DNA from 3 places in the Aggregatibacter sp. genome. Region 2 is predicted to be linked to each of the others. Evidence: riboswitches for the same ligand, from Rfam matches in the RefSeq annotation. Region 2 holds a riboswitch; each other region holds the start of a gene.
What was found. Region 2 has a riboswitch for thiamine pyrophosphate ahead of ACO5E4_RS06930 (ABC transporter substrate-binding protein). Riboswitches for the same ligand answer to the same signal wherever they lie in the genome.

Region 1 (2,204 bases), on a different contig from region 2:
CGGGTTAGTTTGCTCTAAAAACGTCGGTATCATAAAGCTATTTTGTTCTTTTGTCTTGCAAAAACTACTGACAAATTGATTTTACGCCATGTTTTCCGTCATCTTAAGTGCGGTTCAATTTTAAGATAAATTTTTCGCGCTATTTCACCATCAATGTAAACGAAAATGCGCCATTATTCGGCAAAATATTGCAGTAAATTTTTCACCGCACTTTGCCAGTCTTGTGCCTTGGTGACGGCAGAAATCACAGCAATGCTGCCCACTCCGGTGGGTAAAATATCAGGAAAATGCGAAGCACAAATACCCCCGATGGCGACGGTCGGTATCTTACCTACGTTTTTCACCTGTGCCGCTAAATTGGCAATGCCTTGAGGCGATGAAGGCATCGCTTTGGTTTGCGTTGGGAAAATATGCCCGAGGGCAATATAGGACGGACGCAACGGTAACACCAGATCGACTTCTTCCTGGTTGTGGGTGGAAACACCGAGACGCAGTCCCGCTTGTTGGATGGCGTTTAAATCGGCCGTGAGTAGATCCTCTTGCCCAAGATGGACGCCGTAAGCCTGATACTTAATTGCCAACTGCCAAAAATCATCTACAAATAACCGTACTTGATGCTGTTTGGCTAAGGCAATGCAGCGGGCGATTTCCTCTTCTGCTTGTTCCGCTGAGCGATCTTTAATGCGAATTTGCAAGGTTTTCACTCCGGCGTGAATGAGCCGTTCAACCCATTCATAACTGTCCAAGATAACATACAATCCCAACTTAAATTCAGTGGGCGCAAAAGGGGCGTTGGGTGGGGTTATTTCTGATAAATGAGACACGGCTTCCGACATGGTAATCTCCGATAAGGTGAAGAAAAAGTGGCTTGTGTAGAAGGCGTGATGAAATGCAAACTGGTGGTAACTTGTTCCCTACGTGGGGATTAACCCACAGGTTCCACGGATCTCGCGTTCATTGCGATCTCAGCCTTCCGGCACTCCGACAAGAGGGTTTCAATATAGTGAAAGGCAAGAGTCATAACAAGGGGATAAGCCATTTTTTGTGAAGTGGATCACGGAGAGTAAACAAAAAGTGCGGTCAAAAATCTAAGAGTTTTTCTGACCGCACTTTTATTTCAATTTTTCAGAAAGCCGTTAGTCGGATTTTTTCTGATTGGTTTTTGCCGCTTTCACAAAGCCTTCGAATAATGGATGCCCATCACGTGGCGTGGAGGTGAATTCCGGGTGGAATTGGCAAGCAACAAACCAAGGGTGATTAGGCACTTCAATAATTTCCACCAGTTTTTTATCGGCGGATAAACCGGTCACTTTCAAGCCGGCTTTTTCGATTTGTGGAAGCAAGACATTATTAACTTCGTAACGGTGACGATGACGCTCTTCGATAGTTTCAGCACCATATAATTTGCGTGCTAAACTGCCTTCTACTAAATGGCATTTTTGTGCGCCAAGACGCATGGTGCCACCTAAATCAGATTCATCGCTGCGGACTTCCGTATTGCCTTCTGCATTTTGCCATTCGGTAATTAATCCCACCACAGGTTGTTCACAAGTGCGGTCAAATTCGGAAGAGTTTGCATGGCTCATGCCGGCAACATTACGAGCAAATTCGATTAACGCCACTTGCATGCCTAAGCAAATGCCTAAATACGGAATGTTGTTTTCACGGGCATATTGGGCAGTCAGAATTTTGCCTTCAACACCGCGATAGCCGAAGCCACCCGGCACTAAAATACCGTCTAAACCTTTTAAGATGTCTACGCCTTTGGTTTCCACATCCTGTGAGTCGATGTATTTGATGTTGACGTTCAAGCGATTTTTCAAACCGGCGTGTTTTAACGCTTCGTTTACGGATTTATAGGCATCAGGCAATTCGGTGTATTTACCTACCATCCCAATGGTGACATCGCCTGTCGGGTTGGCTTGTTGATACAACACTTGTTCCCATTCAGATAAATCGGCTTCCGGACAAGTTAAGTGGAAACGATTGCAAATAAAATCATCCAATCCTTGAGATTTCAAGAGTGCCGGAATTTGGTAAATGGAAGACACATCTTTCAATGAAATCACGGCGCGTTCCGGCACGTTACAGAATAACGCGATTTTCGCGCGTTCATTCGGTGGAATCATGCGGTCGGAACGGCAAATTAGCACATCCGGTTGAATCCCGATGGACAACAATTCTTTCACGGAATGTTGCGTCGG
Region 2 (2,204 bases):
CTACTCAATAACTATCCTTCGGAAAAACGGGGCATGGCATTGGCATTTTGGGCAATGACCATTGTAGTTGCACCGATTTTCGGTCCCATTCTCGGTGGTTGGATCAGTGATAATTTACATTGGGGGTGGATCTTCTTTATTAATGTGCCCGTTGGACTGTTCATTATCAGTACCAGTTGGAAAATATTAATGCCACGAGAAAGTAAAATTCAGCACCAACCTATTGATACGGTGGGACTAGTCTTATTGGTGTTAGGCGTAGGCTGCTTGCAATTAATGCTGGATCAAGGACGTGAGCAGGATTGGTTTAACTCCACTGAAATCATTATCCTTGCCGTCATTTCCGCCGTAACCTTAACCGCGCTTGTCATTTGGGAACTGACGGACGACAACCCTGTGGTGGATATTTCCTTATTCAAGCAACGCAATTTCACTGTGGGCTGTTTATCCACCAGCTTGGCATTTTTAATTTACCTCGGCTCCGTCGTATTAATTCCCTTGTTGTTGCAACAGGTTTTTGGCTACACCGCCACTTGGGCCGGCTTAGCATCAGCGCCCGTAGGACTGTTCCCGATTTTGTTATCCCCTCTTATCGGTAAGTTTGGACATAAAATCGATATGCGTATTTTGGTGACCATCAGCTTTGTAGTCTATGCCGTTACCTTTTATTGGCGTGCCGTTACCTTTGAACCGGGCATGAGCTTTGCCGATGTGGCACTGCCGCAAATGGTACAAGGGTTAGCTGTTGCCTGTTTCTTCATGCCGCTCACCACCATTACGCTGTCTGATTTACCGGCGCACAAAATGGCCTCAGCTTCCAGTTTGTTTAACTTTTTGCGAACCCTCGCCGGTTCTATCGGCACTTCCCTTACTACATTCTTGTGGTATAACCGTGAAGCCGTTCACCACTCACAACTGACTGAAGCCATTACCCCGTATAACCCGAACGCACAACAGTATTACCAGATGATGGAGCGTTTTGGCATGGGCGAAGAACAAACCTCTTCTCTGCTTGCCCGTAACATTACATCGCAAGGGTTTATCATCGGCGCCAACGAGATTTTTTGGTTATCTGCCGTGCTGTTTTTGGTGTTATTTATATTGGTCTGGTTTGCCAAACCGCCTTTTGGAAACCGACATTAAAGTGCGGTCCCCAAAAGAAATATTTTTCACTTTTATTTACAAATCAATAACAAACGCCTATAGTAATGCGCGTTAGTCGGGGTGCTCCGTTAGCTTAAATAATGGAGCTGAGAAATACCCGTGAACCTGATACAGTTAGCACTGACGTAGGAAACTAATGCACTTCACTCTGCTTCCATGGCTTATTTCGGCCGATTTTCCCCGTTGAGTTGTTAGCTGGTTTTGTTTTTCAATCTCACCAAGGATTAACTCAATGACCAAGCTTTCTAAAAATTATTCTCCCCTAAAAACATCCTTAAAAACGACCGCACTTTGCTTACTCCCAATGCTGTTTTATACACACAACGCCCAAGCAGAAGGCAAACTGACCATTTATTGCAGCGTGCAAAATGTGACCTGCGAAAAAGTCACGAAACGCTTTGCCGAAAAATACAACGTGGATGCTCAATTTGTACGAAACAGCACCGGCACCGTGCTCGGTAAAATCAAAGCAGAAAAAGAAAATCCACAAGCCGATGTATGGTTTGGCGGCACATTTGAACCGCACTTACAAGCCGCCGACCAAGGTTTACTCGCGACATACCGCTCACCATTACAAAAAAACATCATGCCACAATTTAAGAAATTAATGGATGAACGAGGCGATTACACGTCGATCATCTACTTAATGGAAGTCGCCATCGGCGTGAATACGGAAAAATTAAAACAGCTCAATATTCCGGAGCCAAAATGCTTTGCCGATTTACTCAAACCGGAATTCAAAAATCAAATTCAATATGCCGATCCCCGCGTGTCCGGCACAGGCTATTCTTTTCTGACGACATTAGTGCAGCTTTGGGGCGAAGAAAAAGCGTTTGATTACTTGAAAAAACTCAATGCTAATGTGGCACAATATTCCAAAAGCGGCTTAGCTACCGGCAATTTAGCTACCGGTGAAGTAGGCGTTGATATTGCCTTTATGCATGGCTATGTACGTGAAAAAGACAAAGGCGCACCGGTAAAAGGCATTTTACCTTGTGAAGGCGTGGGCTACACATTAGGATCGGTAAGCATCATCAAAG
Region 3 (2,204 bases), on a different contig from region 2:
TTAATCAAGCGTTGCCCCAAACGGGTGAAAAACTTCGCATTATCTACGCTTCGGCGCGCCCCCACGGTTTCCCCTTGGCTTGGATAAGTAAAAATCAAATCAATGTCGGAAGAAAAATTCAGTTCAAAACCGCCCAGTTTACCCATGCCGAGAATATATAACTGCTGCGCGTTGCCCTGCGCATCCATCGGTGTACCCATTTCTTCACAAGCCCGCACATAAAGCCAATCGCGCGCACCAATAATCAGACTTTCCGCCAGTTGTGACAAGCGAATAAAAACCTGTTCCACCGTGGCAAAATTGAGACTTTGGCAAACACTCAGCTTCACCATTTCACGGGCGCGAAACAGACGTAATTCTCGATAAAACTGTTCTTCCGTTTGCACATGCTGTAACACCTCGTCCAACCGCTCGGCGTACTGGTCACAGTCCTCAAAGTGCGGTAGTTTTTCCCAACATTTTGCTAAAAACGCAGGCTGTTTCTGCCACGCCTCCGCCACAAAATCCGACATCGCCACCGCCACCGCCATTTGCCCGATATTCGTTGTGGGATCTTCTCTTTGTTGTTCGATTTGTTCAAACAAGGTGGAATCGAATTTTTCCGGAAAAGAGTGAATTAAAACCTCGGCGAGAGAACGGAGTTTATCGGCAAATTGAGCAACAAAAGACATAGTGAATCCTTATGAAAAATGGTGCATAAACTTTAGCATGAAATAGGGGAAATTTCAGGGGAGAAACAGCCAACTTCGGACGACTATGTGTCGATATATTACAATCTCCTTGCCCTTCCTCAGCAAAATAGATAGACTGAATCTCGTTATTAGTCGGGGTGCTTTGTGCTGAGATCATACCCGTGAACCTGATACAGTTAATACTGACGTAGGAAACTAACGAGAAAATCATACTTCCTTTCTTTTTCTCCACATCTTCTTCATTCGTCATTATTGCTGATTATCTTTTTTCATTAAAAAAGGAACAATGATGCAATATGAGTTTTGTCGTTCTGTGCCGGTAAATGGCGGAGGACGTTATGAGTAAAGTCGCGCAAGCGTTGACCATTGCTGGGTCAGATAGCGGTGGTGGCGCCGGAATTCAGGCAGATTTAAAAACATTTCAAATGCGAGGTGTGTTTGGTACTTCGGTGATTACGGCCGTCACGGCGCAAAACACCTTAGGCGTCTTTGATATTCACGCCATCCCCCTTCAAACTATTCAAAGCCAGCTGAAAGCGATTGCTGATGATTTCACGATTAGCGCCTTTAAAATCGGTATGTTAGGCACAGCAGAGATTATCGAATGTGTCGCTGAGGCATTAAATCAGTATCACTTCGGTACGTTGGTGTTAGATCCTGTTATGATCGCCAAAGGCGGTGCGCCGTTGTTGCAACAAAGTGCGGTCGATTCTTTGAATACATTTTTATTGCCGTTAGCAGATGTGATTACGCCGAACTTGCCGGAAGCCAAGGCTCTGACAGGCGTGGAGGTCATGGACGATCAAACGGCGCAACACGCGGCGAAAATTTTACAGGAACGAGGTGTGAAAACGGTGGTGATTAAAGGCGGACACAGCGCGCATTCACAAAGTGCGGTATGTCGCGATTGGGTTTTTACCCCTGATGTGCAATTTACTTTAGAAAGTCCACGTTATGCGACAGCGCAAACCCATGGTACGGGTTGCACGTTCTCCGCTTGTATGACGGCGGAGCTTGCCAAAGGCGTTTCCGTGGAACAGGCGATTAAAACCGCAAAAGACTACATTACGGCGGCAATCAGCCATCCGTTAAATATCGGTCATGGACATGGGCCAACTAATCATTGGGCTTATCAAAATAAAATGTAATTTAGACTGAGGAACAGACACATGAAAAAAACAACGTTAATTTTGACCGCACTTTCTTTATGCGCCGGCACCGCATTGGCGAATCATTATGAAGAAACCGTGAATATTTATACTTACGATTCTTTTACGTCTGATTGGGGCGCCGGCCCGAAAATAAAACAAGCATTTGAACAGCAATTCCCACTTTGCAAGGTGAATTATATGCCATTTGAAAGCGGCGGCACGTTGTTTAACCGCGTGCGTCTGGAAGGGCATAAAACCAAAGCGGATATCGTGTTAGGCTTGGATAATTTTGTATTGGATGAAGCGAAAAAAAGCCAATTATTTGATTCAAATAGCATCGACTTAAGCCAACTTTCTTTGC

Region 1: linked by a shared signal. The riboswitch ahead of thiE (thiamine phosphate synthase) and the one ahead of ACO5E4_RS06930 (ABC transporter substrate-binding protein) in region 2 are both predicted to bind thiamine pyrophosphate.
Region 3: linked by a shared signal. The riboswitch ahead of thiD (bifunctional hydroxymethylpyrimidine kinase/phosphomethylpyrimidine kinase) and the one ahead of ACO5E4_RS06930 (ABC transporter substrate-binding protein) in region 2 are both predicted to bind thiamine pyrophosphate.

What each region holds. Positions count from the first base shown of each region.
Region 1 covers NZ_DBHLAR010000011.1:181,832-184,035, forward strand. The annotation lists gene thiE (thiamine phosphate synthase) at 174-836, opposite strand; TPP riboswitch at 895-994, opposite strand; gene pyrG (glutamine hydrolyzing CTP synthase) at 1,137-2,204, opposite strand, start outside.
Region 2 covers NZ_DBHLAR010000009.1:42,132-44,335, reverse strand. The annotation lists gene ACO5E4_RS06935 (DHA2 family efflux MFS transporter permease subunit) at 1-1,143, shown strand, start outside; TPP riboswitch at 1,211-1,313, shown strand; gene ACO5E4_RS06930 (ABC transporter substrate-binding protein) at 1,397-2,204, shown strand, end outside.
Region 3 covers NZ_DBHLAR010000010.1:47,743-49,946, reverse strand. The annotation lists gene glnE (bifunctional [glutamate--ammonia ligase]-adenylyl-L-tyrosine phosphorylase/[glutamate--ammonia-ligase] adenylyltransferase) at 1-671, opposite strand, end outside; TPP riboswitch at 816-903, shown strand; gene thiD (bifunctional hydroxymethylpyrimidine kinase/phosphomethylpyrimidine kinase) at 1,031-1,840, shown strand; gene thiB (thiamine ABC transporter substrate binding subunit) at 1,862-2,204, shown strand, end outside.